3 regions of the Nocardiopsis moroccensis genome follow, and region 2 is predicted to be linked to each of the others. Evidence: predicted binding sites of a transcription regulator. Region 2 holds the regulator's gene; each other region holds the start of a gene.

Evidence for each region. The regulator LexA, encoded in region 2, represses DNA repair genes until DNA is damaged. The targets are predictions, from matches to a motif close to TCGAACANNTGTTCGA.
Region 1: a site for LexA is predicted at 3,743-3,758, ahead of recA (recombinase RecA). Genes of this name have one in related genera too.
Region 3: a site for LexA is predicted at 3,489-3,504, ahead of uvrA (excinuclease ABC subunit UvrA). Genes of this name have one in related genera too.

Annotation. Positions count from the first base shown of each region.
Region 1 is NZ_CP199747.1:368,955-378,845, forward strand. Features, by position in the region: gene ACUKCB_RS01485 (ATP-dependent helicase) at 1-3,336, opposite strand, end outside; gene ACUKCB_RS01490 (DUF3046 domain-containing protein) at 3,492-3,686, shown strand; gene recA (recombinase RecA) at 3,868-5,001, shown strand; gene ACUKCB_RS01500 (regulatory protein RecX) at 4,994-5,614, shown strand; gene ACUKCB_RS01505 (S9 family peptidase) at 5,769-7,862, opposite strand; gene ACUKCB_RS01510 (amino acid ABC transporter permease) at 8,101-9,186, opposite strand; gene ACUKCB_RS01515 (amino acid ABC transporter permease) at 9,183-9,857, opposite strand.
Region 2 is NZ_CP199747.1:3,073,631-3,083,521, reverse strand. Features, by position in the region: gene leuS (leucine--tRNA ligase) at 1-276, shown strand, start outside; gene ACUKCB_RS13730 (hypothetical protein) at 401-973, shown strand; gene ACUKCB_RS13725 (hypothetical protein) at 970-1,623, shown strand; gene ACUKCB_RS13720 (helix-turn-helix transcriptional regulator) at 1,741-1,938, opposite strand; gene ACUKCB_RS13715 (helix-turn-helix domain-containing protein) at 1,993-2,235, shown strand; gene ACUKCB_RS13710 (RNA-guided endonuclease InsQ/TnpB family protein) at 2,232-2,843, shown strand; gene ACUKCB_RS13705 (hypothetical protein) at 2,840-3,061, shown strand; gene ACUKCB_RS13700 (alpha/beta hydrolase family protein) at 3,095-4,186, opposite strand; gene lexA (transcriptional repressor LexA) at 4,244-4,951, opposite strand; gene nrdR (transcriptional regulator NrdR) at 5,639-6,136, shown strand; gene ACUKCB_RS13685 (vitamin B12-dependent ribonucleotide reductase) at 6,241-9,891, shown strand, end outside.
Region 3 is NZ_CP199747.1:2,601,275-2,611,165, forward strand. Features, by position in the region: partial or broken gene ACUKCB_RS11560 (VOC family protein) at 1-319, opposite strand, end outside; gene uvrA (excinuclease ABC subunit UvrA) at 394-3,228, opposite strand; gene ACUKCB_RS11570 (TerC family protein) at 3,570-4,598, opposite strand; gene ACUKCB_RS11575 (glycosyltransferase family 4 protein) at 4,957-6,039, opposite strand; gene murJ (murein biosynthesis integral membrane protein MurJ) at 6,036-7,649, opposite strand; gene ACUKCB_RS11585 (hypothetical protein) at 7,646-8,593, opposite strand; gene ACUKCB_RS11590 (copper transporter) at 8,599-9,720, opposite strand; gene steA (putative cytokinetic ring protein SteA) at 9,717-9,891, opposite strand, start outside.

The sequences.
Region 1 (9,891 bases), 2.7 Mb from region 2:
CAACGGCGCGAACCGGGCCAGCGCACGGGGTTCGACCGGCTCCACCTCCTGCCGCAGCCGAGCGACGGACCCCCGCCGCAACCGGCGCAGCACGCCCTCGTCGCACCACTCGGTGCCCGAGCCGCCGGGGCGGAAACCGCCCCGCGCCACCCTGCCCGACCGGGACAGCTCCCGCAGCGAGCCCTCCACCGACTCCGGGGACAGCCCCAGGCGCTCAGCCGCCTCAGCCGAGGTGAACGGCCCGTGCGTACGCGCGTACCGGGACACCAGGTCGAGCACGGGGGAGTCCACCGGCTCCAGGAACACCTCCGGCACCCCGGGCGGCGGCTCGGCACCCAGGGCGTCCCGCAACCGCGCCACATCCTCCACCGCACACCACCGCTCGGCACCGGCGACCCGCATCCGCACCGCGCGTCCCGCATCCTCCAGCTCCGCCAGCCACGCCGACTCGACCCCCCGTTCGGCCGCCTCCCCCTCGGACAGCGGCCCCATCTCCCGCAGCAGGTCCGCGGTGCCCTCCAGGTCCCGGACCGGGGCGTCCAGACGCTGCAACAGGGCACCGGTACGCTCCACCACCCCGGGATCGAGGAGCTCCCGCAGGTCCGCACCGCCCAACAGGTCGGCCAGCAGCGACGGGTCCAGGGTCAGTGCCTGCGCCCGCAGCTCGGCGGCCGGGGCGTCGCCCTCGTACAGGAACGCCGCCGTGTACTCCATCAACAGCGACCGGGCGAACGGCGACGCCTGCCGGGTCTCGACCTCCACCACCCGGATCCGCCGCGCCCGCACGTCGGTGAGCACCCCCGCCAGCGCGGGCACGTCGAACACGTCGCGCAGGCACTCGCGCACCGTCTCCAACACGATGGGGAACGACCCGTACCGGCCCGCCACCGACAGCAGGTGCTGGGACCGCAACCGCTGCTGCCACAACGGCATCCGCCGGTCCGGTCGCTGACGGGGCAGTAGCAGCGCCCGTGCCGCGCACTCCCGGAACCGGGACGCGAACAGCGCCGAGCCGGTGAGTTCGTCGGTGACCAGCTCCTCCACCGTCTCCGGGTCCAGCGACACCAGACCGGTCAGCTCGCCGGCCCCGCCGAACCCGTCCGCCCCCAGGTCCGGAAGGCGCAGCACGAGCCCGTCATCACCGTGCACCACCTGCGCGTCCACTCCGAACCGCTCGCGCATCCGCCTCGCGACGGCCAGCGCCCAGGGCGCGTGCACCCGGGCGCCCAGCGGTGAGTGCACCACCGCCCGCCAGTCGCCCACCTGGTCGCGGAACCGCTCGATCACCACCGTGCGGTCGTCCGGCACACTCCCGGTAGCCTCCCGTTGCTCGGCCACGTACTCCACCAGGTTGTCGGCCGCCCATTCGTCCAACCCCGCAGCTGCGGCCACCTTCCGGGCCCCCTCCCGGTCGCGGGCGGCCAGCTCGCGGGTCATCGCACCCACGGCTCGGCCCAGCTCGGCGGGCCGACCGAGCGCGTCCGCCTTCCAGAACGGCATCCGCCCGGGCCGCCCCGGCGCGGGGGAGACCATCACCCGGTCGGCGGTGATCGCCTCGATCCGCCACGAGGACGAACCCAGCACGAACACATCGCCCACCCGGGACTCGTACACCATCTCCTCGTCCAGCTCACCGACCCGCGTGGGGGCCCTGCCGCCCCGGTCCGAGGCCAGGTGCACCCCGTACAGCCCCCGGTCCGGGATGGTGCCCCCACTGATCACCGCCAGCCGTTGGGCGCCCGGCCGGGCCCGGAGCACGTCCCCCTCCCGGTCCCACACCAGGCGCGGACGCAGCTCGGCGAACTCGTCCGAGGGGTAGCGCCCCGACAGCATGTCCAGCACCGACTCCAGCACCGAGTCGGACAGGTCCGCGAACGGCGCCGCCCGCCGCACCAGCGCCGCCAGCTCCGGCACCTGCCAGTCGTCCATCGCCACCATCGCCACGACCTGTTGGGACAGCACGTCCAGAGGGTTGCGCGGCAGCTCCAACCGCTCGATCCCGCCCGCGCGCATACGTTCGGTCACCACCGCGGTCGCCAGCAGGTCGCCCCGGTACTGCGGCAGGAAGACCCCGCGGGAGATCTCGCCCACCCGGTGCCCGGCCCGCCCGACCCGCTGCAGGCCGCCGGCCACCGACGGGGGCGCGGCCACCTGCACCACCAGGTCCACCGCACCCATGTCCACACCCAGTTCCAGGCTGGAGGTGGCCACCACGCACCGTAGCCGCCCCGCCTTCAGGTCGTCCTCGATGAGCGCCCGCTCGGCCTTGGACATCGACCCGTGGTGGGCGCGGGCCACCACGGCAGCCGCTCCGCGGCTCTGCTCGGACTGGCCGATGGCCTGGGCGGCCCTCTCCTCGGCGGGTAGGACACCGCCGGTGCGTTCGGCGTGCAGGTCGTTGAGGCGGGCGCACAGCTTCTCCGCGGTGCGGCGGCCGTTGGTGAACACGATGGTGGAGCGGTGCTCCTCGACCAGGTCCAGCACCCGGCGCTCCACGTGCGGCCACACCGAACCCCGGCCCATGGTGTTGCCCGCGCGGGGGTCCGGCGGGATCCCCGCGGCGGTTGCGGGCGCACTGCCCGGCTCCTCCAGGTCCGGGACCGGGGCCTGGACCCGCAGCTCCATGCGCGGGGCGTCCGGCGGCGCGACGACCGCGGCACCGCCGCGCGCGCCGCCCAGGTACTCGGCTACGGTCCGCCTGGGGCGCACGGTCGCGGACAGGCCGATCCGCTGGGCCGGGCGCCCCAGCAGGGCCTCCAGGCGTTCCAGGCTCAGGGCCAGGTGCGCGCCGCGTTTGGTCCCGGCCAGGGCGTGCACCTCGTCGACGATGACGGTCTCCACTCCGGACAGGCCCTCCCTGGCCTTGGAGGTCAGGACCAGGAAGAGCGATTCGGGTGTGGTGATGAGGACGTCCGGCGGGTGCGTGGCCGTCCTGCGCCGCTCCCGGGCGGGGGTGTCGCCGGTGCGCACGCCCACGGTGACGGGGCTCAGGTCCTCGCCGTGGGCCCGGGCGGTGTCCGCGATCCCCGCCAGCGGCTGGCGGAGGTTGCGCTCCACGTCCACGGCCAGGGCCTTGAGCGGTGACACGTACAGGACACGGCAGCGCTTCGAACGGTCCTGGGGGACGGGGGCGCGGGTGAGCCGGTCCAGGGACCAGAGGAAGGCCGACAGGGTCTTGCCGGACCCGGTCGGAGCGACGACGAGGGTGTCGAGGCCGGCCGAGACCGCTTCCCAGGCCTCGGCCTGGGCCGCGGTGGGGCCCGTGGGAAAGGCCTGGCCGAACCAGGCCCGGGTCGCCGATCCGAAGGGTTCGAGGGGGTCGGTCACACCGTTCATCCGGCCAGTCTGCCCAAGGGGCCCGACAGATCGGGGCAGGACACCCGGGGCGGGGCCGCGAAGGGGACGGGCGCGGGGAGGTCGGCCCCGGTCCCGGGGAATCCGTCCTGTGGACAAGTCCACGGAGGTCGGCCCGGTCGCCCATACTGGGGCCGATGAGACTCACTGCTTTCTGGAACAACATGCACGCCCAGTTCGGCGAGGTCTACACGGCCAGCCTCGCCAAGGACCACGTCATCGAGGGGCTCGGCTCCCGGACGGTCAACCAGGCGCTCGCCGACGGCATCGGGCCCAAGGAGGTGTGGCGGGCGGTGTGTGACGCGTTCGACCTGCCGGCCTCCGCCCGCTGACCTCCGCGGGGCCGTCGGCACGGAAAAACCGACACGGCCGGGGCTTGTGCCGGACTTCGAACATGAGTTCGGGTAGTCTGGGGTTTGAGCAGGCGGACGTCGAGCGTCGCGATTGTCGTACCGACCGCGTAGCGTCGTGCGCACCATGAAGAAAAAGGCATCAACCCAACAGGGGAATCCCGTGGCATCAGGAGACCGAGACAAGGCTCTCGAAACAGCGCTCGCGCAGATCGAGCGGCAGTTCGGCAAGGGCTCCGTCATGCGCCTCGGCGACGACGACCGCCCGCCGATCGAGGCGATCCCCACCGGCGCCATCGCCCTGGACGTCGCCCTGGGTATCGGCGGCCTGCCCAAGGGCCGGGTCGTCGAGGTGTACGGCCCGGAGTCCTCCGGTAAGACGACCGTCGCCCTGCACGCGGTGGCCAGCGCCCAGAAGATGGGCGGTATCGCCGCCTTCGTGGACGCCGAACACGCGCTCGACCCCGAGTACGCCAAGAAGATCGGCGTCGACACCGACAACCTCCTCCTGTCCCAGCCGGACACCGGTGAGCAGGCGCTGGAGATCGTCGACATGCTCATCCGTTCGGGCGCCGTCTCCATCATCGTGATCGACTCCGTGGCGGCCCTGGTGCCCCGCGCCGAGATCGAGGGCGAGATGGGCGACAGTCACGTCGGCCTCCAGGCCCGGCTCATGTCGCAGGCGCTGCGCAAGATCGCCGGTGCCCTGCACACCACCGGAACCACCGCGATCTTCATCAACCAGCTTCGTGAAAAAGTCGGCGTCATGTTCGGGTCTCCCGAGACCACCACCGGCGGCAAGGCGCTGAAGTTCTACGCCTCGGTCCGGCTGGACGTGCGCCGTATCGAGACGCTCAAGGACGGTACCGACGCGGTCGGCAACCGCACCCGCGTCAAGGTCGTCAAGAACAAGGTCGCGCCGCCCTTCAAGCAGGCCGAGTTCGACATCCTGTACGGCGTCGGCGTCTCCCGCGAGGGCAGCCTCATCGACCTGGGCGTCGAACACGCCATCGTGCGCAAGTCCGGTGCCTGGTACACCTATGACGGCACCCAGCTCGGCCAGGGCAAGGAGAACGCGCGCAACTTCCTGCGCGAGAACGTCGACGTGTCCCAGGAGATCGAGAAGAAGATCAAGGAGAAGCTGGGCATCCCCGGATCGGGCGACGACAGCGCCTCCGGTAGCGCCAAGGACGAGACCGGGGCCGACCCGGCCAAGGGCGCCAAGGCCGAGGAGGCCAAGGCCCCCGCCAAGCGGGCCACCGCCAGGACCACCAAGGCCGCCGACCCGGATGCGTGAGCGGCGCCGGTCTCCTGACCGCACCGGAGAGGCCGAGGCCGCCCCGGTGAGCGCCGACGAGGAAACCCCTCCGGGCGGGCAGACCCCGCCCGGAGAGGAGCCCCCGCCCAGCGGGGAGAAGCTGGAGAACAAGGCCAGGAACCTGGTGCTGCGGATGCTCACCCACTCTCCGCGCACCCGCGCCCAGCTGGAACGCTCCCTGCACCGCAGGGAGTACCCGGACGAGGTGGTGGACGCGGTCCTCAACGGCCTCGACGAGGTCGGACTGATCGATGACGCCGCCTTCGCGCGGGGCTGGGTCAGCTCCCGGCAGTACAGCCGCCACCTGTCCCGGCGTGCCCTGACGCAGGAGCTGCGCACCCGCGGGATCGAGGAGGAGACCGTCCGCGAGGCGGTCGCCGAGGTCAGTGACGAGGACGAGCAGGACGCCGCCCGGGCCCTGGCCCGCAAGAGCCTGAGGGGCAGCCGGAACAAGGACAAGGAGGCCCGGATCCGCCGCGCCCTGGGCGTGCTCGGCCGCAAGGGCTACCCCGGCGGGCTCTCCTACCGGATCGTCCGCGAGGAACTCGAACAGGAAGGCCTCGAAGCCGACCTGCCCGACCCCGAACTCTGAGCCGTGGCGGGTCGCCGGTCTCCTCTTCGCCGACACCCGTACCTTCGTCGCGGAGGCGGAGAACAGCGGAACCCGCCCGCGGGGAAGCCTGGGACAGCAGGCCCCGCAGCTCGCACGGCAGCGGCGGGCACTCCGGCCTTCGGAGAGGGAGCACTCACTCCTGCTCGGCGGGTTTGCGGAGCACCGGTTCGCCGGTACCAGCGGTCACACCGGCCTCCGGGGTGACCTCGGGCAGTTGCTCGGCCACGGGGAGGTCGTCCTCCTCCGCGGCGGGACGGGGCTTGGGCGGCGTGGTGGTGAGTTCCAGCGGCGCCACGTCGGGCTCGAAACCGAACACCCCGGCGTAGAAGGCCAGTTCGGCCTCCAGGGAACGCAGCCGTGCCTCCTCACCGCGGAAGCCGTGCGCCTCGCCCTCGAACTCCAGCAGCGCGTACGGCACACTCCGCTCACCGAGCGCGGTCGCCATCCGGAAGGCCTGGTCCGGGGTGACCACCTTGTCGTCCGAACCCTGTAGCAGCAGCACCGGGACGTCGATCTCGCCGGTCCGGTTGATCGGGGACCGCTCCCGGTAGGTCTCCACGAAGCCCGGCAGCGAGCCCACCAGGGTGTCCAGGAACCGTGACTCGAAGTCGTGGGTGGTCTCGACCAGACCCAGCATGTCGGCCACCCCGAAGTAGGACACCCCGCAGGCGAAGGTGTCCCCGGTGAGCGCCAGCAGGGCGGTGAGGCCGCCCGCGCTCGGGCCGCGGACGGCCAGCCGTTCGGGGTCGGCCAGCCCCTGTTCCACCAGGGCCCGGGCCGCGGCCGTGCAGTCCTCCACGTCCACCGCGCCCCACTCCTTGTGCAGACGCTTGCGGTAGGAGCGGCCGTACCCCGTGGAGCCGCCGTAGTCGACGTCCACCACGCCGATACCGCGGCTGGTGAAGTAGGCCTTGACCAGGTCCAGTTCGCGCGGGGAGTGGCTCACCGGCCCGCCGTGCGCCCACACCACGTACGGTGCGGGCCCGTCGGAGGAGACGTCGGGGTTGGTGGGCGGGTACACGTTGGCGTGCACCGTCGCCCCGTAGCGGCCCGGGAGTGTCACCGCCCGGGGTACGGGCAGGTAGGCGGGGTCCGGTGGCTCCTCCACGGACCGCCGGAGCACCTCGACGGTGCGGCGCAGCGGGTCCAGCCGCACCACGCATCCGGCGGTGTCGGCCGAGGCGGCGATCGCCACCACGCTGGTTCCGTCGGAGTCGAGGTGGGACCAGGAGGTCAGTTCCGTGGCGACCGGTTCCAGGTCCAGGGTGTCGGGGTCGTACACGCTCGGCCGCAACCCGGTGTCACCGTGCAGGGCCACGATCCTGCCCGAGTCCAGCACGCGGAAGCAGCGGTCCCCCAGCCGCCACGGGGGACTGTGGAACTCCTCCTCGGCCGGGTAGAGGGCGATCGCCGGGCCCCTCAGCCCGACCTGGTAGAGGTTCCAGAAGCCGGGCCAGTCCGAGGCCACGTACAGGGTGTCCTCGTCGGCCCAGACGGGGGAGAGCACGGACTCGTCGACCCCGCCCTTGAGCGTGTACTCCCCGGTCAGTCCGGCCGCGGTCAGTTCGCCGACCCGCAGTTCGGTGCCGTCCCAGGGCATCCGCGGATGGTTCCACCGCACGTACGCCAGGCGGGTCCCGTCGGGGGAGAGGGCCGGGGCGGCGTAGAAGTGGGCGCCCGAGACCAGCTCCTGGACCGCCTCCGGGTCCTCGGCCCCCCGCCCGGAGAGGGGGACCGACACGATCGAGCGGCGGACGGCGCCGTCGGCGTGCTGTTCACGCACGCACAACAGCTGTTTGCCGTCGGGGCCCGGCGTCGGGTCGGCGTAGCGCAGCGCCCCTGCCGAGGCGGGCTCCGGAGTCAGCGGGACCGGTTCCCTGGCTCCGCGTTCGAGCAGGTACAGGCGTTGGTCGGCGGAGTTGGCGAAGACCACCCCCACCCGGGGGATGGCCTTGTCATCCCGGCGGGGGACCGGAAGGTGGGAACGGCCGCCGTACTCGTGCACCCTGGTCCCCACGCTCCACGGGGCGGGGAGCAGATCGTGCACGGTTCCGTCCGCGTCCCGTCGCACGAGTGTCGTCCGGCCCCCCTCGGCCGGGCGGTACTCCTCCCACCAGACCTCCTCACCCAGAACGGACGGGTACGCCATCCGGCGCACTCCTCGGGCGACGTCGCCGGCGCTGATGGGCGATGGCCAGGAGCCGTGGGGGCTCGACAGTTCAGACATGTCCCGCTCAGGATGGGTCGTGGGTGTGATCAGATGACATATCGACCTTAGTGCTCCCGAGCTCCCGTGTGCAGTCCTGTCCTCCTCACCTGTGGACGGACGGGCCGGTGTTTGCGCAGGAGGCGGTGGCGCCGGTACGTGACGGCGGCTGGCGACGGCGGCCAGCCAGAAAGACGGCCCCGCGGAGCGCACTCGGGGTGCGTCCACGGAGCCGTCACGGGGTGCCCGGGCGGGCCGGTCAGGTGCCGCCGGGCCCCTTACCGGGGTCGGGGGCGTCGCCGTCCCCGGTCTCCTCCTCGGTCCGGGGCTCGGTGGCCGTGTCGCCGACCCCGGGTTCGGCGGTGGTGCCGCTGGGTGTGGGCAGGCCCCCGGCGCCCTCCCTGACCGGGGCGGGCTCACCGTCCGCGTCGGCGGGCCTGGCGGAGGACCTGCCGCGCCCGGAGTTGCGGCGTTCCAACCAGATCGCGACCCTGCTCAGCGAGAGGTTGATGATGATGTAGATGATCGCGCAGACGATCGCCGCCGGGATGACGTTGTTCTCCCGGGTGGCTACCAGCGTGAAGCTGCGCAGCAGCTCCGGAAAGGCGATGATGTAACCCAGCGCGGAGTCCTTGAGCAGAACCACCAGCTGGGCGACGATCGCGGGCATCATCGCGGTGACGGCCTGCGGGATGAGGATCGTCCACAGCGTCTGGGTCCGCGTCATACCGATGGACTCGGCGGCCTCGCCCTGTCCGGGCGGCACGGAGTTGATCCCGGCGCGGAACACCTCGGCCAGCACCGACCCGTTGTACAGGGTCAGGCCGGTGACCACCGCCGCGAGCGCGCTCACCTGGAACATCGCCGGGGAGAGTCCGAACACCTGGTTCATCACGATGGGGATCGCCATCGTGAAGAAGATCAGCATCAGCAGCGGGATGCCGCGGAAGAACTCCACCACGGCACCGGAAAGGAAGCGGATCCACCAGCGCTGGGAGAGCCGGCCGACCCCGAAGACCAGGCCGAACAGGACCGCCAGCACGGCGGCGATCAGCGCCGCCGTCAGTGTGTTCAGCAGACCGGGCAGGACGTAGCCGGTCCACGTCTCGGGGCGGATGAAGGGTTCCCAGTTGGCCGCCGACCACTGGCCGGCCGGGTTGACCGACCAGGTGAGCGGGTCGAACAGGTCGCCGGGAGAGTCCACCGTGGACAGGGTCCGGTTGAAGCTCAGGTAGACGGTGGCCAGACCGGCCACGATCAGGATCAGGCTGAGCACCGTGTAGACGGCGTTGCGTGCCCTGGCCCTGGGCCCGGGTACGTCGAAGAGGACGGTCTGCGCGCTCATCGGACCACCGCCACGCGCTTGGCGAGCCAGCCGAAGAAGTACCCCATCGGCAGGGTCAGGATCAGGAACCCGATCGCGAAACCGACGAAGGTCGGCAGGACCGGGGCGATGCCCTGGTCGAACATGAGCTTCATCTGGCGGGACGCCTCCTGAACGCCCAACCCCGCGACGGAGGCGACGGTCGTGTTCTTGGTCAGCGCGATGAGCACGCTCCCCAGCGGGCCGACGACGGTGCGCAGCGCCTGGGGGATGACGATCAGCCGCAGGTTCTGGGTGAAGGTCAGGCCCAGGGACCGGGCCGCCTCGACCTGGCCGACGGGGATCGTGTTGATGCCCGAGCGCAGCGACTCGGACACGAAGCAGGAGGTGTAGGCGGAGAGGCCGATGACCGCCCACCAGAACACGTCCCAGGCCACGGAGTCAGCCAGGCTCAGGCCCATCGCGCTGTTGAGGCCGAGGCCGCAGAAGAGCAGTACGAGGGTGAGGGGGCTGTTGCGCACGCCCTCGACGTAGGCGGTGGACAGGCCGCGCAGCAGCGGAACGGGGGAGACCCGCATCGCGGTCAGGAGCACGCCGAGAACGAATGAGAAGAGGGCGCTGAAGAGGGTCAGCCGGACGGTCCATGAGAAACCGTCGACAACCCTGTCGATATTGCTGAGAAAGGCTTCCATGGGTCCCAGCCGGTCAAGGGCCGAGCGGCGGGGC
Region 2 (9,891 bases):
GAGGAGGGCTGGGAGAAGCTGGGCCACACCGGCAGCGTCGCCGTCGGGAACTGGCCCCAGGCCGACCCCGCGCTGTTGGTCCAGGAGTCCGTGACCTGCGTGGTCCAGGTCCAGAGCAAGGTCCGCGACAAGCTGTCCGTGGCCCCCGACATCGATCCCGCCGAGCTGGAGCGCCTGGCCCTGGCCTCGGAGAAGGCCCAGAGCTTCATCGGGGACAAGACGGTCCGCAAGGTCGTCGTCCGGGCGCCCAAGCTGGTGAACATCGTCGTCGGCTGACACCTCTCGCGGGGCGGTGGTCGCGACCGCGGCCACCGCCCCCTACCGTTGGCGTGACAACTGACTGGGAGGCGGTGGCCGGGTGGGCTCTGCGACGGGTGGACTCCGACCCTGGGTGCGGGCTGTGATCATCGGTACGGGTGCGGCGGTGGTTTCCGCCGTCGCGGTGGCGGGAGGACTCCGGTTCGCCGGGGACGACCCCGACCAGCCACGGGACGACGACGCCCACACCGCGGCGCCCGAGTGCGGTGTGGTCCCCGAGGAAGCGGTCGCCCAGGCCCTGCCCGAGGCCGTCCTGGAGTCGGCCGGGAACGGTCCCCTGCCGGGCGGTGAGAGCACGGTGTGCGTGTGGACCTCGGCCGGGCGGACCGACGGGGGGCAGGGCGTCCTGCGCGTCAACCTGTCCGCCCGCTTCACCGACGCCTCCGCCGAACCCGCCGTCACCGGCGAGGAGTCGGCCTCCCGTGCGCAGGCGGCCGTGGTCCCCCCGCGCGGCGAAGAGGTCGTCCTGGGAGCCGGGACCGAGGGCCAGGTGTGGCGCGGACAGGTCCCGGGCACCGCCGAACTCGCCTTCCGCACCGACAACCTCCTCGTCCGCGTCTCCTACAGCGGGGTCGCCGACGGTGATCCCGTCCCCTTCGAGGAGGCACGCGAGACCACCGTGGCCTTCGCCGACCTGCTCGGGGAGGCGCTGTGAGCGCGGCTCTTCCCGGCGGCCCCACCCCCGAGGACCCCGGGGCTGTCCCACCGCAGAGCCGGGGCCTGGCCATCGCCCTCCTCGCCGTCCTCGTCCTGGCCGTGCTGGGTCTCGCCGGTTGGCTCGGCTGGTACCTCCTGCACAACGGTGTGGAGAACGGCGACTTCGAGGCGGCACCCGAGTGCGAGATCGGGGAGACGGAGGTCCTGGCTGAACTCGTGCCCGGCTACGAGACCGAGATCGAGGAGACCGTCGGCACCGTCCAGGACTCCTTCGGGACGGGCTGGCAGTGCCGATGGGCCACCCCCGAGGGAGCTGGGGAGTCCGTTCCGGCCGCCGCCACCCTCGTCCTGATCGCCGCACCGGTCGAGGGCGGCGAGAAGACCGCCGCGGAGACCATGAGCGCCACCGCGGAGCGCAGCGACCCCCAGCCGGTCGAGGGTCTGGGCGACGAGGCCCTCACCTGGGTCGAGGAGGGCGCCTTCGAGGTCGGATGCGTCGCCGTGCGGGTCTCCAACCTGTACCTGGAGTCCTGCTACACGGCCGCCACCGACTACGACGCCGTTGACTCGGTCGACGGCGACCTCGCCGCGGAGGAGGCCGAACGCCTCGCGCGCGCCGTCGTCGACCAGCTGCCCGAACCCGAGTGAGGCGCGCCCGGCCTCTTCCGGGGCGGGCTCCCGCCGGACACGGCCGGTAGCGCCGGCGCGGTCCGCCGGCGGAGGGGAGCGGTCGACCACCGGAGGTCAGCGAGAGTGCCCCGGCCTTCAGGCCGGGGGTGAATCGCGTTGCTCCTTGAGGGGGTGTCTGTGGCGCCATTCCTCCAGTGGATCGCCCTGCCACATGAGGGTGCGACCGAAGCGGTCCGGCTCGGGGAAGTCGTCGTAGTCCCGAGCGTAGTAGTAGACCGTCCGCTCAGACACTCCGAGCAGTTCAGCGGCTTCCTTGGTCGTCAAGTACTCCATACCCAACAGCGTAGGGTAAGCTTTACCCAAGAGAGTTGGGTAAAGTGGGTGGACGTGGAGATCCAGCGCGGTATCAAGCACCGCCTGTACCCGACCCCTGAACAGGTCCAGGTGCTGGACGGGCAGGCGCACGCCGCCCGCGCCCTGTGGAACCTGTTGCATGAGTGGTGGACCATGGGCTCGGAGAACCGGCGGGTGTCCTTGAAGGACGCCGACGAGGTGATCAAACAGGCCCGCAAGGACATCGGCTTCCTTGCCGCTCTGCCCGCTCAAGCCGCCCAACAGGTGTTACCGTGACCGGCGCCCGTCTGGTGCGGGAGGCCAACGGATGGCACATCGTGCTGCGCACCCACTGGGACCAGCCCCACCCCGTACCCCACCCCGGCCCCACCGTCGGTATCGACCGAGGCATCGCGGTGGCCCTCGCCCTGTCGGACGGCACCCACCACACCCACACCCCGTGGGAGCGCCCCAAGGAAACCGAACGCCTCCGCCGCCTGGAGCGCAAGGCCGCACGCCGGCGCCGGGCCAGAAAGCCGGGTGAGAGGACCAGTAACCGGCTCACGGCCACCTATGACAAAATCGCTTCCCTGCGAGCCCGCTTCGCGCGGCGCAGGTCGCACTGGCAGCATCAGACCACCCGCGCCATCGCCGACGCCTACAGTCTCATCGGGTTGGAAGACCTCAACGTCGCCGGGATGACCCGCTCCGCGCGCGGCACCGTCGACAACCCCGGACGCAACGTCGCCCAAAAGGCCGGATTGAACCGGTCCATTCAGGGCGAGGCATGGCACCAGCTCCACGCCCAACTGCTCTATAAGACCACCGAACGCGGCGGCCGTGTGGTTGTCGTCCCCGCCCCGCACACCTCCCAAGGTGCCACCGGTGCGGGTTCTCGGATGTGAGGAACCGCAAGAGCCGAGCGTCCTTCGTCTGCCAGAACCCCACCTGCGGATGGGTCGGGAACGCCGACACCAACGCCGCCCACAACATCGACCACGCCGCCCGACAGGCGGCGCTTCGAGAACCCGCGCAAGGAAGAGGCGTGGCAGGACGTGGAGGCCGACAACGGCCCGCGAAGCGTCAACCGAAGCGGAAGGGCGACCCGCATGGGAAACCCTGAGCTGGAAGCCCCCGCGTTCACGCGGGGGAGACTTCACAGCCCGTCGAGGAACTCCTCGACCACCGGGGCGACCTCGGATGAGAAGGGCCGGTCGGCGTCGGGAGCCGCGGCCCCCGGCGAGTCGTCGTATTCGCGCAGGACGTGGTCCACCCCGGGCAGGTCCACCCGCTCGGCGTCGCTCAGACCGGTCATGAGCCGGTCCACCTCCTCGCCGGTCACCTGGGCGTCCTCCTCACCCCACAGAACCAGGACCGGGGTCCGGGACGGCAGGTCCGAGGCCAGCTCCACCGGGTCGAAGGAGTCGATCCAGGCGAGGTAGTCCTCGTTCTCCGGACTGAACAGACCGGTGGCGTCCCCCGGGGGCAGTTCCCGGCCGTCGCGGATCGCTGCCCGGGCCGCCCGGGTGTCGGAGAGCATCTGGACGGCCCCCGCCGTGCCCACCGCGCCACGGGCCTCACCGGTACGGACCTGTTCGGTCAGCTGCCGGTCGATGAGGTCGAGCATGCGGGTGCCGGGCGGGGCGGCCAGCACGAGGGCGGGTTCGGCGTCGAGGACCTCGTGGGCGCGCAGGGCGAACAGGGCGCCCTCGCTGTGGCCCAGGATGACCGTGCGCTCGGGGTCCACCTCGGGCTGGGCGAGCAGTTCCTCGTAGGCGGCGGCCATCTGCTGGTCGTAGACCAGCGGGTCCACCGGGCGTTCCAGGGCCTCCAGCTCCGCCTCGTCCATGTCGGCGGGGTCCCCGCTGCCGAACTTGTCGTAGCGCAGGGAGGCCGCGCCCGCTCCGCTCAGGACCCGGGCGAGGTTGAGGTTGGTGTCGGCTTCGGGACGGGTCTGGCTGTTGCCGTCCCGGTCGGTGGGGCCGCTGCCGGAGACGAGGAGCACCCCGGGGACGGCCTCGTCACCGGTGTGGGCGGGAGCGGTGAAGGTGCCGGGCACGGTGAACCCGCCCCCGTGGAAGGAGACCTCCCGCTCGTGCCCGACCGCGCCGGGCAGGGCCGGCCCGTCGTCGTCGGCGGGGGTGCAGGAGGTGGCGATCAGAGCACCGGTGACCAGCACCGCGGCCAGCGCGGTGCGGGGGCGGCCGGTGCGCCGGGAGAGCGCGGGGGCGGAAGCAGGTGTCGACACGCCCTCAGCGTATCGGCCCGCTGGCCGCCCCCGACGTGGCCGGGAGTCGGAGAGGGATCAGACCCGGCGCATGACCGTGACGACCTTGCCGAGGACGGTGGCCTCGTCGCCCCTGATGGGCTCGTAGGCGTCGTTGCGCGGCATCAGCCAGACGTGCCCGTCCGGTTCGCGGTGCAGCACCTTCACGGTCGCCTCGTCGTCCAGCAGCGCCGCGACGATGTCCCCGTTCTCGGCGTCCTGCTGTTGACGGATCACCACCAGGTCACCATCGGTGATGGCGGCGTCGATCATCGAGTCGCCGACCACGGTGAGCATGAAGAGCCGGCCCTCGCCGACCAGTTGGCGGGGCAGGGCGAGGATGTCCTCGACCGCCTCCTCCGCCAGGATCGGGCCGCCGGCGGCGATCCGTCCGACCAGCGGGACCGAGGCGGCCCGTGCGGGGCCGGCGGCGAGCTCCTCCGCAGGCACGGCCTGCGCGGAGTCGCGGCCCGGCGTGCGCAGTTCCACCGCGCGCGGTCGGTTCTGGTCGCGGTACAGGTAGCCCTTGCGCTGGAGCACCTTGAGCTGGTGCGCGACGCTGGACGGGCTGGACAGGCCGACCGAGTCCCCGATCTCCCGGATGGACGGCGGGTAACCGTGGTCCCGGACGTACCGCTGGATGCAGTGCAGAACACTCTGCTGGCGTGCGGTGAGTTTGGGGGCTTCGGGCGTGGCAGTACCCGTGTCACCCACAGGCGAAAGAACGGTGGTGGGTCCGGAGCCCACGGCTCCGGGATTCTCCTCCGGCACGGCCGGGCCTCCTCGGCGTTCGGTTCGGTCAGGGCCTGATCGTCTGGCCAGTACCGGCCCGCGACCGCGCCGACCTGGTGGTCCACGTGACGGCGAAACCGGCGTGAAATCAAGGTCAACATTAGTCGTTGCACACGGTGATATCAAACAAGCGTTCGAGGACGTGTGGATATCTCATTGTGTTTTCACGACCCGTTTCTGATGGCCTTCGCTTATGTGTGTACACGTGTTCACCCGTCGTTGTCCCCCGAATGCGGGAAGAGGTTCGCGGAACCGGTCCGGGCGGGCCGATCCGGGTATGGGGTTCGTCTCGTGTCCGCGGTGGTTCCCGCCGCCGACAGCAGGTGGGACCGGTGCCGGGGGAGCCCGTGCCGTACCGGGGTGTGGCGTCGGGGAACCTCCTGCTCCGACGCCCTTATCCTTGGGGTCGGCGGCCGGTGCCGCCCCTTCCGCCCCCGCCCGCGCCGGGAACCCGTGCGCCGCCCCGCCGTCCGGAAGCGGCCCCTTCACCGGACACGCCGCCGCCAAGGTTGCGGGCATTCCGGCAGGCCTCTAGGTTCGACCACAACATCTGGTGTCGCCCAGGGGGTCGTGGTCCAGAAATTGTGGTTAAGTAGACCTTGAGGGTTGTTGGTCGGGTAGAGGGAAGCCAGGTGAACCGGGATGCATTGTCCGTTCTGTCGCCATCCGGACACCCGGGTGATCGACAGCAGGTCCACCGATGACGGTGCGGCCATCCGCCGCCGCCGGTCCTGCCCCGTCTGCGAACGCCGTTTCACCACCCAGGAGACCGTCCTGCTGATGGTGGCCAAGCGTTCCGGGGTCACCGAACCCTTCAGCCGTACCAAGATCATCGCCGGGGTGCGCCGGGCCTGCCAGGGCCGTCCCGTCTCCGAGGACGCCCTCGCCAAACTCGGCCAGCAGGTCGAGGAGGAGATCCGCGGCAGAGGGGTGGCCGAGGTGCCGGCCCACGAGATCGGCCTGGCCATCCTCGGGCCGATGCGGGACCTGGACGAGGTCGCCTACCTGCACTTCGCCAGCGTCTACCGGGGCTTCGAGAGCCTGGCCGACTTCGAGGCCGAGATCGCGAGCCTGCGCAGGGACCGCGAGGACGAGGACGACTCGCGGGCGGCCAGGCCCACGGCCGACACCGCCCCCTGACGGACCGGACGTTCACCGAACCGTCCGGGGTCGCAGCGACAGCAAGGACACCCGCGCGGTCACCGCAGGTCCGCGCACGAACAGCACTTCGGGGAGTCGCCGCCATGACGGAAACCACGAGCGGTCCCACGGGACGCAAGGGAAAGGGCCCGCGCAAGGGCCTGAAGGTGAAGCGGGTCTTCACGACCGCGGACACGCACCCCTACGACACCCTCGAATGGGAACGCCGCGACGTCGTCATGACCAACTGGCGTGACGGCACCGTCAACTTCGAGCAGCGCGGTGTCGAGTTCCCCGCCTCCTGGTCGGTGAACGCCACCCAGATCGTGGCCAGCAAGTACTTCCGCGGCGCCGTCGGCACCCCCGAGCGCGAGTGGAGCCTCAAGCAGCTCATCGACCGCGTCGTCGGGGTCTACACCGAGACCGGGCGCGCCCACGGCTACTTCGCCTCCGAGGAGGACGCCGAGGTCTTCGACCACGAACTGAAGTACGCCCTGGCCCACCAGTTCTTCAGCTTCAACTCACCGGTCTGGTTCAACGTCGGAACCTCGGCCAGGGCCCAGGTCAGCGCGTGCTTCATCCTCTCCGTCGACGACAGCATGGAGTCGATCCTCGACTGGTACAAGGAGGAGGGGCTCATCTTCAAGGGCGGCTCCGGCGCGGGTGTGAACCTGTCCCGCATCCGTTCCTCCAAGGAGCTGCTCTCCTCCGGCGGCAACGCCTCCGGGCCCGTCTCCTTCATGCGCGGTGCCGATGCCTCGGCCGGGACCATCAAGTCCGGCGGCGCCACCCGCCGGGCGGCCAAGATGGTCGTGCTGGACGTCGACCACCCCGACATCGAGGACTTCGTCGAGACCAAGTCCCGCGAGGAGCACAAGATCCGTGCCCTGCGCGACGCCGGTTTCGACGTGGACCTCGGCGGCGACGACATGTTCAGCGTCCAGTACCAGAACGCCAACAACTCCGTCCGGGTCTCCGACGCCTTCATGCGCGCCGTCGACACCGGCTCCGAGTTCGGCCTGACCTCCCGCACCACCGGTGAGGTCATCGCCACCGTCGACGCCAAGGACCTCTTCCACCGCATGGCCAGGGCCGCCTGGGAGTGCGCGGACCCGGGCATCCAGTACGACGGCGCCATCCAGGACTGGCACACCAATCCCGAAACCGGGCGAATCAGCGCAAGCAACCCATGCTTTCCCGCTGACCAGAAGGTGTTGACCGACCGGGGACACGTTCCCATCGGTGACCTCGTCCGCAGGGCGGCGCAGGGTGAGACCTTCGCGGTGTACACCAACGACGTCACGGCGCAGGAGGACCCGGGGGACGCGGTGGTGGCCACCGTTCCCACCCAGTACATGGTCACCGGCACCAACGAGGTCCTCGAACTGCGGTTCTCGGACGGCTCCGTCCTGCGCTGCACGCCGGGCCACCGCGTGTGGACGGGGAACCGCGGCTGGGTCCACGCTGAGGATCTGACGCAGGAGGACCAGGTCGTCCGCTCCTTCCAGTACGCCCCCAGGTCCAACCCGACCCAGGAGATCCCGGCCGCGGCCCTGGACGCGGCCCGTCAGGCCGCGGCCCGGTCCGGGGTGCGGGAACTGAACCTGCCGAACAAGTGGGACGAGGACCCGGACCTGGCCCATTACCTGGGCTGGCTGGTCGGAGACGGTTCGGTCAGCGACACCAAGGCCGTGACCGTCTACGGGACGGCCGAGGAACAGGCCGAGGTCCTGCCCCGGCACCAAGCCCTGATCGAGCGCCTCACCGGGCACCGCAGCAAGCCGAGCGTGCAGCCCAACGGGACCCAGCAGCTCAGGGTCACCCGGCGGGCGATGGTCGCGTTCGTCCAGGCCCTCGGACTCGGTGCGCACGCCGCCGGCAAGACCGTGCCGCCCGCGATGTTCGAGGCTTCAGAGGAGACCGTGCTGGACTTCCTGCAGGGGTTGTTCGACGCCGACGGGTGCGCGGTGGACCAGCAGGTGAACGGCACCCGCTACGTCGGTCTGGGAAGCCGATCCGAGCAGTTGGTCCAGGACGTGCAGGAGCTCCTGGCGCCGTTCGGGATCGCGAGCCGTATCTACCGGACGAGCCAGAACAGGCCGGACACGTTCACCTATACACGCAAGGACGGCACGACCGCCACCTACGGCAGTGACGGGCCGTTCTACGACCTGCGCATCTCCTCTGCGTCCATGCTGGACTACTCCGCCCTGATCAGCTTCTCCCTGGAGAGCAAGCGCGAGAAACTGGGCGGGGCCCTGGACCACCGACGGACCTACAACACACGGACGACCGTCCGCCTGATCTCACGCGAGTCCCGGGGCTTCGAGACGACCTACAACCTCACCGAGCCGCGCAACCACTCCTACATCGTTGGCGGCACGGTCGTCGCGAACTGCTCGGAGTATCTGTCCCTGGACGACTCCTCCTGCAACCTCGCCTCGATCAACCTGCTGAAGTTCCTGCGCGAGGACGACACCTTCGACGTCGAGAACTTCACCAGGCTCACCGAGCTGGTCATCACGGCGATGGACATCTCCATCACCTTCGCCGACTTCCCGACCGAGAGCATCGGCGAGACCACCCGCGCCTACCGCCAGCTGGGCATCGGCTACGCGAACCTGGGCGCCCTGCTCATGGCCACCGGCCACGCCTACGACTCCGACGGGGGCCGCGCGGTCGCCGCCGCGGTCACCTCGCTGATGACCGGTACCGCCTACCGCCGCAGCGCCGAACTGGCCGGGGTCGTCGGCCCCTACGAGGGGTACGCGCGCAACGAGAAGGCCCACAAGCGCGTGATGCGCAAGCACGCCGCGGCCAACGACGACCTGCGTACCGTCGGCGCACTGGAGAAGCCGATCCACGCCGCCGCCACCGTCGAGTGGGCCGAGTGCCTCAAGGTCGGTGAGCGCCATGGCTGGCGCAACGCCCAGGCCAGCCTCCTCGCGCCCACGGGGACGATCGGATTCATGCTCGACTGCGACACCACCGGGATCGAACCGGACTTCTCGCTGGTCAAGTACAAGAAGCTGGTCGGCGGCGGATCCATGCAGATCGTCAACCGGGCCATCCCGCGGGCACTGGGCAACCTGGGCTACCAGGACGAGCAGATCGAGGCGATCGTCGAGTACGTCGCGGAGAACGGGCACGTCGAGGACGCACCGACCCTGCGGCCCGAACACTACGAGGTGTTCGACTGCGCGATGGGGCGCCGCTACATCCAGCCCATGGGCCACGTGCGCATGATGGCCGCGGTGCAGCCCTTCCTGTCCGGGGCCATCTCCAAGACGGTGAACGTGCCCGAGGAGGCCACGGTCGCCGACTTCGAGCACATCTACCACGAGGGCTGGCGCCTGGGCCTCAAGGCCCTGGCCGTCTACCGCGACAACTGCAAGGTCGGCCAGCCGCTGTCCACCGGCAGGACCGAGAGCGCGGCCGATGAGACGCCCGCGGACGCCCAGGTGGCCCGCCCGGTCCGGCGCCGCCTGCCCAAGAAGCGCCCGAGTGAGACCACCTCGTTCTCCGTGGGCGGTGCCGAGGGCTACATCACCGCCGGGTCCTACCCGGACGACGGCCTCGGCGAGGTCTTCCTGAAGCTCGGCAAGCAGGGTTCGACCCTGGCCGGGGTCATGGACGCCTTCTCCATCGCGATCTCCATCGCCCTCCAGTACGGGGTGCCGCTGGAGACCTACGTGGAGAAGTTCACCAACATGCGCTTCGACCCGGCGGGGATGACCGACGACCCGGACATCCGG
Region 3 (9,891 bases), 470 kb from region 2:
CCGGTACAGGTTGTCGGGGTCCTCCTCGTACACGGCCAGCAGCCGGGCGCCCAGGGCCAGGACCCGCTCCTGGGCCGCCTCGATGTCCTGGACCCCGATGTCGAAGTGCATCTGCTGGGGCCGCTCAGGGTCCGGCCAGGCCGGGGGGGCGGTGGTCCTCGGCCTGCTGGAAGTCGATGGCCGGGGACGTCCCGTCGCCGATCTGCGCCCAGTCGGGATCCCGTCTGGTGACGGGCAGGCCCAGGAGCTCGGAGTAGAAGTCGGCGAGGGCACCGGTGTCAGGGCAGTCGATGGCGATGGCGCGTAGTCGTCCGATCATGCGTCACAGTCTTCCATCCGCCCCCCGCGGGCGGAAGGTCCCCGACCAGTGGGGGACCCGGCTCCGGGCCCCGGTCAGAGCAGCTTGGCCAGGAACTGCCCGGTGTAGGACTCGGCGACCGCGGCGACCTCCTCGGGGGTGCCCTCGGCCACGAGCGTGCCGCCGCCGGACCCACCCTCGGGGCCCATGTCGATGACGTGGTCGGCCGTCTTGATCACGTCGAGGTTGTGCTCGATGACGATCACCGTGTTCCCGGTGTCGGTCAGCCGGTTGAGAACGCCCAGCAGCTTGCGGATGTCCTCGAAGTGCAGACCGGTGGTGGGCTCGTCCAGCACGTACACGGTCCGACCGGTGGAGCGGCGCTGGAGCTCGGCGGCGAGCTTGACCCGCTGGGCCTCACCACCCGACAGCGTGGTGGCGGGCTGCCCCAGCCGCACGTACCCCAGCCCCACGTCGGCCAGGGTCTGCAGGTGGCGGCGGATCGCGTTGACCGGCTCGAAGAACTCCAGGGCCTCCGAGATGGGCATGTCGAGCACCTCGGAGATGTTCTTGCCCTTGTACTTCACCTGGAGGGTCTCCCGGTTGTACCGGGCCCCGTGGCAGACCTCGCAGGGCACGTACACGTCGGGCAGGAACTGCATCTCGATGCGGAGCGTGCCGTCACCGGAGCAGGCCTCGCAGCGGCCGCCCTTGACGTTGAAGGAGAACCGGCCCGGCTGGTAGCCGCGCGTCTTGGCGTCGGTGGTCTGCGCGAACAGCTTGCGCACGTGGTCGAAGACACCGGAGTAGGTCGCCGGGTTGGAGCGCGGAGTACGGCCGATCGGGCTCTGGTCGACGTGCACCACCTTGTCGACCTTGTTCATGCCGTTGACCCTCAGGTGGCGGCCGGGCACGCTGCGCGCGCCGTTGAGCTCCTTGGCCAGGGCCTTGTACAGGATCTCGTTGACCAGCGTGGACTTCCCCGAGCCGGACACACCGGTGACCGCGGTGAACACACCCAGCGGGAAGGACACGTCGATGCCGTGGAGGTTGTTCTCCCGCGCGCCCCGGACCACGAGCTCGTGACCCCGGGTCAGCGGCCGCCGTACCGAGGGCAGTTCGATGACCCGGCGCCCGGCGAGGTAGTCACCGGTCAGCGAGTCGGTCGAGGTGAGCAGCTCGTCGACGATGCCCGAGACCACGACGTGTCCGCCGTGTTCACCGGCGCCGGGGCCGATGTCCACGACCCAGTCGGCGGCGCGGATGGTGTCCTCGTCGTGCTCGACCACGATGAGCATGTTGCCGATGTCGCGCAGCCGCTGGAGGGTCTCCAGGAGCCGGGCGTTGTCGCGCTGGTGCAGGCCGATGGAGGGCTCGTCCAGGACGTACAGGACACCCACCAGCCCGGAGCCGATCTGGGTGGCCAACCGGATGCGCTGGGCCTCGCCGCCGGAGAGCGAACCGGAGGACCGGGCCAGGCTGAGGTAGTCGAGCCCGACGTCGAGCAGGAAACCGAGTCGGGCGTTGATCTCCTTGAGCACCTGCGCGGCGATGACCATGTCGCGGTCGGAGAGCCGGAGGTCGGCCAGGAAGGCCGCGCTCTCGCTGAGCGCCATCGAGGCCACCTCGGCGATGGACTTGCCGCCCACCGTCACCGCGAGCACGACCGGCTTGAGGCGGGTGCCGTCACAGGTCGGGCAGGGCACCGAGCGCATGTAGCCCTCGAGCCGCTCCCGGGTGTGGTCGCTCTCCACCTCGGAGTGGCGGCGCTTGACCCAGGGCACCACACCCTCGAACTCGGTGTAGTAGGAACGGCTGCGCCCGTACCGGTTGCGGTAACTGACGTGGACCTGGGTGTCGTGCCCCTCCAGGATCGCCTTGCGCGCGCGGCGCGGCAGCCGCTCCCAGGGGGTGTCGGTGTCGAAGCCCACGGCCTCGCCCAGGGCCTTGAGGATGCGTTCCCAGTAGCCACCGTTGGGCCCGCTCGACCAGGGAGCGATGGCACCCTCGGCCAGGGTCCTCTCGGGGTCGGGGACCAGCAGTTCGGCGTCGACCTCCATCCGGGTGCCCAGACCCGAGCAGTCGTCGCAGGCGCCGTAGGGGGCGTTGAAGGAGAAGGAGCGCGGTTCGAGCTGTTCGAAGGAGAGGTCGTCGTAGGGGCAGTACAGGTGCTCGGAGAAGACCTTCTCGCGCTCGGGGTCGTCGGCTGCCAGGTCCACGAAGTCCAGGACGATGGTGCCGCCGGCAAGCTTGAGCGCGGTCTCGACCGAGTCGGTGAGCCGCCCGTGGGAGCCGGGCTTGACGCTGAGCCGGTCGACGACCACGGCGATGTCGTGCTTGTCGTAGCGGCCGAGCTTGGGCGCCTCGTCCAACCGGACCGCCCGACCGTCGACCACGGCGCGGGTGTAGCCCTTGGACTGCAGGTCCTTGAAGAGTTCGACGTACTCCCCCTTACGGCCGCGCACGACGGGCGCGAGCACCTGGAAGCGGGTGCCCTCGGTCATCTCCATGACCCGGTCGACGATCTGCTGCGGCGTCTGCCGGGCGATCTCGCGGCGGCACTCCGGACAGTGCGGAACGCCCACGCGGGCCCAGAGCAGGCGCAGGTAGTCGTAGACCTCGGTGATGGTGCCGACCGTGGACCTGGGGTTGCGGCTGGTCGACTTCTGGTCGATGGACACCGCGGGCGAGAGCCCCTCGATGAAGTCGACCTCGGGTTTGTCCATCTGCCCGAGGAACTGGCGGGCGTACGCCGACAGGGACTCGACGTAGCGGCGCTGCCCCTCGGCGAAGATCGTGTCGAAGGCGAGCGACGACTTGCCCGAACCGGACAGGCCGGTGAACACGATCATGGAGTCGCGCGGCAGGTCCAGGGACACGTCCTTGAGGTTGTGCTCCCGTGCTCCACGGACCACGAGTTGTTCGACCATCGAGTGAGACATCCTTCGGCTCTGAAGCACAGGACGTGGACCACGTCGCGTGACGTCGGCTGACCCGTGTGCGGATTCGCGGTACGGCGGTCGCCGGCCCCCCGGGGCCGCGGCGGCCCCGGAACCGGGCCGCTGAAGGGACGGGGAGGACGACGTTCCTCCCCACCCGACAAGACTAACGATCGCCCATGACGGTTTCTTCCACCACGCAGAAGTGGTGGTGCCCATGGCGCTCAGGCGCCAGGACACCACCACTATAGGCGAACAGACGTTCGAAGGAGGCGGGTTTCCACAATCCCCCGCGCCCGCCCGGCTCGCACCGCGGGCCGGGCGGCCCGGGTTCAGGAGCGGTCGGCCGTCGCGTCCCGCTCGTCCCGCTCGCCACCGGATCCCGAGCGCCCCGGACCGGCGGAACGGGACTTGACCAGGCTGCCGATGATGGTGACGGTCATGATGCCGAGGATGACGGTCAGCGAGGCGCCGATACCGATGTCCACGACGTGCACACCGTTCTCGTGCAGGGCGTGCAGGATCATCTTCACACCGATGAACACCATGATCGCCGACAGGCCCCAGCTGATGTAGGCCAGGCGGTCCATCAGACCGGCCAGCAGGAAGTACAGCTGGCGCAGCCCCATCAGGGCGAAGGCGTTGGCGGTGAAGACGATGTAGGCGTCCTGGGTCAGACCGAAGATGGCCGGGATGGAGTCGACCGCGAAGACCAGGTCGATGACGCCGATAGCGACGATCACCAACAACATCGGGGTCACGTGGCGGCGGCCGTCGAGCCTCACGGTCAGGTGGGCGCCGTGGTAGTCGTCGGTCACCGGCCAGAACCGCTTGACCATGCGCACGACCGGCGTCTGCGTGAAGTCCTTGTCCTCCTCGTCACCCTTCAGGTGGTCCCGGACGATCTTGTACCCGGTGTAGATGAGGAAGACGCCGAAGAGGTAGAAGACCTCGCTCCAGGCGTTGATGACCTGGGCGCCCAGGACGATGAAGATACCGCGCATGACGATCGCGATGACGACGCCGACGAGCAGGACCTCGTGCTGGTACTTCTTGGGAACCGCGAAGGCGGTCATCAGGAGATAGAACACGAAGAGGTTGTCGATGCTCAGGCTCTTCTCGGTGACGAACCCGGCGAAGTACTCGGCGCCCGAGGTCACACCGCCGAAGTACATCACCCCGAAGCCGAACAACACGGCGATGCCGATGTAGAAGACCGCCCACCAGGCGGCCTGCTTCATCCCGAACTCCTTGGGACCCTTGGTCTTGCTCCAAGGATGGTCGACGATCACCAGATCCAGCGCCAGGATCAGAACCATGGCAGCGATCGTGGCAGCCCAGACCCACAGGGGAACGTTCACGGACGGACTCTCCTCCGGTTGGTGCGCGCGAGCGTTTTGCACGCACGACGGTAAACCGGAGGTCTCTCCCGTTCACACCGAAACGGTGTGAACCGACGGAACCGGGAGCACGCCGTTGTACTCCGTGATGACGGCACCGCCGCGACAGGGATACTCCCCTCACGTGGTGAAGCAGGCGCATGAAGCGCACCAGAACAGGCTACGCCATCCGAGCCGTTCCTCAGCATGCCACCGAAAACCTCTCTGTGGAAGTCACCCGCGCGGCGGTGGCCACCACACCGCGAGGACAGGTCCCGCACACCCTCCGGACACCGTCCGACGTCCTCCGCGGGGGACGGACGGCCCGCACCGGACCCGCTCACCCGCGCGCCACCGCCTTGTACACCGAGCACGCGGCCTCCACCGCGTCCTCCTCCGCGGGCAGCCCCCGGGCCGCCTCCCGTGACCGCGCCCGCAGGTCGGCGGCCAGGGCGGGGTCGTCCAGCACCCGGCCCACCTCGGCCGCGAACGCACCGGCGTCGCCGGGCGGCACCATCAGAACCGTGTCCGCGTACAGGTCGGGGATCCCGCCCACCCTGGTGGCGACCACCGGCAACCCGGCCCGGAGCGCCTCCATGATCACCAGGGAGGGACCCTCCCACCAACTCGTGAGGCAGAACACGTCCGCCGCGGCCAACAGGTCCGCGACGTCGCCGCGGTGCCCCAGCATCCGCACGTCCACGTCCATCTCGGCCGCGGTGTCGTGCAACTCCCCCCACAGCGGGCCGTCCCCCGCGATCGCCACCACGGGTTCGGGGACGCGGTCGGCGATCGCCGGAGCCGCCTCCAGCAGCATTCCCAGGCCCTTCTGCTCCGCGAGCCGCGCCACCGTCAGCAGCAGCGGGCGGTCCGGCTCCACCGCCAGGTCCGCCCGGGTGGCCTCCCTTCCCTTCAACGGCCGGCCCGTCTCCGGAGCCGCCACCACCGCCATCCGGGCGTCCCGCGCACCCGCCCGGCGCAGACGACGCACCAGGTCACCGGAGACCCCCAGGACCACCCGCGCCCGACGCGCCACGATCCGCTCCAGCACCGGGTAGACCGCGCCCATCGGCCCCGGGGCCACCGGCGGGGCGTTGTGCGCGGTCACCACCAGCGGACCGGCACCCGCCAACGCGCACACCGCACCGGCCCGCAACCCGTGCGCGTGCACCACGTCGGCCCCGCGCAGCAGGGCCCGCAGTCGCAGCACCGCCCCGGCGTCCCCCACGGAGGGCGAGGAACCGATCTGCACCGGCGCGAAACGCATCCCCGCCTCCGAGAACCCGAACTCCCGCTCGGCCGAGGCCGGTCCGACCACCGCCACCTGGAAGCCCCGCCGCAGCAGCCCCTCCCCCAACGAGCGGACATGGCGGCCCACCCCTCCGCTGACGGTCCCGACGACCAACGCGACCCTGCCGTTCACCGTGTCCCCCTCCTACGTTCACGTACGTTCCGAACCCGGTCAGCCACCACGGCCCACGCACCGCGGTCCACCGCGGCCGCGACCGCGCCGAAGACCACCAGCGCCACCGCACCCGTTCCAGCAGCGGCCAGCACCGACCCCCAGACCCCCCGGACCCGCGCGAGGTCCGCCAGCCCCGAGGCGGCCGCTCGCCCCACCACCCAGCCGACACCACCGGCCAGGACCGCGGCGACCAGGGACCGCCCCAGCCCGGCCAGGCAGTCACGGCCGTGGGCACGGACCACCCCCGCGCACAACAGGACCGCGGCCAGGGTGAGCCCGACCGTGGTCGCCGTACCCAGCCCCGCGACGGCCCACCCCGCAGGCAGTACCCAGACCAGGGCAGAGGCGCACACCATCACCGCGAGCCAGCCCACGACCTGGGCGGCGGCGGCGCTCCGCCCGTGATGGGAGGCGTACAGCGCCCGGCTCAGCAGGGCCAGCAGAGCGAAGCCCACCACCCCCGGAGCGTAGGCGAGCAGTGCCCGCTCCAACGGCAGCGGATCGAGTTGCGCGAAGACCGCGGCGAGCGGGCCCGCAGCCGCGGCCAGAGCCGTACCGACCCCGGCCGTGACCACCACTCCGGCCCGCGCGCTCACCGACAGCAACCGGGCGAACCCGGCCCGGTCCTGCTCGGCGTCGGCGACCGCCAGCGCGGTGAACGCACTGGTCGCGATGGGCACCGCGATCACCCCGTAGGGCAGGGTGAACAGTGCCCAGGCGTAGCTGTAGAGGACGGCCGCGCCCGCTCCCCCGCCCCAGTTGGCCAGGGCCACCGAGAGCAGCAGACACACCTGCATCGCCACCAGGGGCAGCAGGGAGGCCGCGGCCAGGGACCGCACCCGCTCCCCCACCCCCGGCGGGAAGGTGAACCGGGGGCGCAGCCGGATCCGCAGCCCCCGGGCGGGTCCCAGAACGGTGAGGAAGAGCGCGGCCACCCCTGCGGTGGTGCCGAGGGAGAGCGTGAGCTCGGCGGACAGCGGCAGGGCGTCGATGTCCTGGCGGTGGTCGGCGCCCAGCGGCACGAACACCAGGTAGACGGTGATGACCACGAGGCTGGAGACCAGCGGTGCCAGGGCCGGCCCCAGGAACCGGCGGTGTGACTGGAGCACCCCGTACAGCACCGCCGCCAACCCGTAGAAGACGATCTGCGGGGCGAACACCACCAGCATGCGCGCGGCCAGCCCCACCAGGGCCCGGCCCTGGCAGCCGGTGCCCGCGCCCAGCATCAGGGTCATCGCCGGAACCGAGACCAAAGCCAGCAGGGCGGCCAGCGGCAAGGACAGCAACAGCACCCAGGTGACCAGCGCCGAGGCGGTGCGGTGGACCTGCTCCCGGTCGCCGCGCTCGACCGCGGCGGCCAGGACCGGCACCACCATCGCGGTCAGGGCGCCGCCGATGACGATCTCGAACAGCACCGCGGGAAGCTGGTTCGCGGTGACGTAGGCGGTGCCCAGACAGGTGTCGCCGACGGTCTGCGAGAAGACGACCGTACGGCCGAACCCGGCCAGCCGGGCGCCCACGGTGACCACCGCGATGAGCGCCGCCGCCGTGGCGACCCCCCGGGTCACCCGGGTGCCGGCTCCGGCTCGGCCCCTGCCCTGCGCCGGACCACCCGCCGTACACGCCTCGGCCCGCCCCCGGCGGACTCCTCCGGTACGGTCCTGCCCCACCGGTCCAGACGGCGCAGGACGGGAACGCCGTCGATCACCCGGGAGAAGCTCGTGCGCTCACTGGCCAGGGTCAGCCCGACCACCCCGCCGAGCAGGGCCAGCCGAACGGGCCGTGGGGCCCGGGCCACGGCGGCCGCCCCCAGGGCGGCGCCCAGCGCGTTGGCCCCGGCGTCGCCGAGCATGGAGCGTTCGGCGAGGTCGTCGGGCAGCAGGGCGAGCGCGGCCCCCAGTACGGGACCGACCAGGGGTGCGGCCGGTGAGGCCAGGGCGGGCGCCGCAGCGAGCAGGGCGAACTTCACCGCGCGCCCGGGGCGCAGGTCGAAGAGGTTCACCAGGTTGGCGCCGGCCGCGATCAGGGCCCCGTCCGCCAGTGTGTCCCACGGCCCCCTGCGCAGCATGAACGCGCAGGCCAGACCCGTCGCACCGATACCCGCCATCTTGACCGCCCCCGTGGTGACCTCCCCCCGGGACAGGGCACCCAGGTGGCCGCGCAACCCCCTGGCCCGCGCGGACCCGGCGAGGTCGTCGTAGGCGCCGAAAGCGGCGGAACCGGCGGCGGCCAGGACCACGGCCGCGCGCACGCGCGGGGTCAACCCCGGGGAGAGCGCACAGGCCGCGCACACCCCCGAGGCCAGGGCGGGTCCCTCCTGGAGGGTGACGGTACGGCCGCGGAAGTTGGTGCGCTGCCAGGTCTGCGGACGGTCGGGATCGCCGGCGGCCCCGGAAGACCGGGCGTCCCGGGACCGGGTCAGCAGTCGGTAGGCGGAGCGGGCGGCCAGGGCGCCGAGTGCCGCCCCGGCCAGCCCCTGGCCGGCCCGGAGCAAGGCGTGGGGCTCTCGCACGGGGTTCACTCCCCGCTCCCGGGCGCGGCCCGGCGGGCCCCGTCCCCGTCGCCGGACGGGTCCTGCCCCTCGCCGTCGGCCACCGAACGCTCGACGGGCCCGGGGAGCGGGTCGGGGAGGTAACCGGAAACACCCTCACCGATGCCGTAGGCGGCGCCCGATCCGGTGAGGGACTCGGCCAGGGCGAGCACCACGACCAGGTCGCCGGCGGGCCGCCCGGCCACGTCCACCGTGGCGAAGGGCGGTTCCTGTGCCCGGGCCCGGGCGATGAGTCCGCCGTCCCGGCCCGAGGCGGCGTTCCCGGCCAGGACGACGGGCCCGACCTCCTCGTGCAGGGCCGTGGTGAGACTGGTCAGGGCGGTGCCGGCTTCCTCCGCACCGTTCTCGGGGGGAGCGTCCGGGGCGACCACGACCACGGTGTCGGCCGAGCGGGCCACGGAACCCTCGACCGAGAGCAGACCGCCCTCGGCGAAGGCCGACAGTACCGCCTCCGCGTCCTGGCCCGAGTCCCGCTGCCCGCCGTCCTCGGCGTCGTCCCGGTCCTCCGTGTCCTGCCTGTCCTCCTCGTCGCCCCCGGTGGCCTCGTCGTCCCGGGATTCCTCGGCGTCCTCGCTGTCCCCGTCGCCGCCGTCCCCGGCGGCCAGCGCCCGGCCCAGCACGACCCCGGCCTTGTCGTAGGGGCTGCCGGAGAGCTCCTCGGAACCGGGCCAGACCTGGAGGGCGAGCTCGTCGACGAAGGCGGAGCCGGCGCGGTCCAGGAACGCCTCCTCGAACACGAGCTGCCCCACGACCCCTCCACCCGCCTCCTCGACACGCCCTCCCAGGGCGCGCACGAGATCCTCGTCGGCCCCGGGGGCCGCGACCAGGACCACGTCCCGGCCGAGCAGCCGGTCCTCCAGGACGTCCCCGGCCACGGCGTCGGCCAGCTGGTCGGCGCCGGCGTTGCGCAGCTCGGAGTCATCGCGTTCGGCGCGCAGTTCCTCGCTCTGTCCGCGCAGGTCCGCGGTCTCGGACTGCAGCGTGTTGAGCAGCGGGTCCTGGAGCATCGTGGTGCCCAGGACGAGCCCGACGGTCAGCGCGAGGAAGACCGCGACGATGGACACGAGGTGATAGCGGAAGTCGATCACGTGAACAGCCCCGTCATCCAGTAGACGAACGCGTCCCAGCGCGCCGCGAGAAAGGTGAGATAGACCTGCCCGGCCGGTGAGCTGTAGGCGGCGACCAGGATGGTGAGCAGGCAGGCGGCCACCAGGCCGAGCAGCGCCCACGGAGAGATACGGGACCGGTAGAGGCGGCTC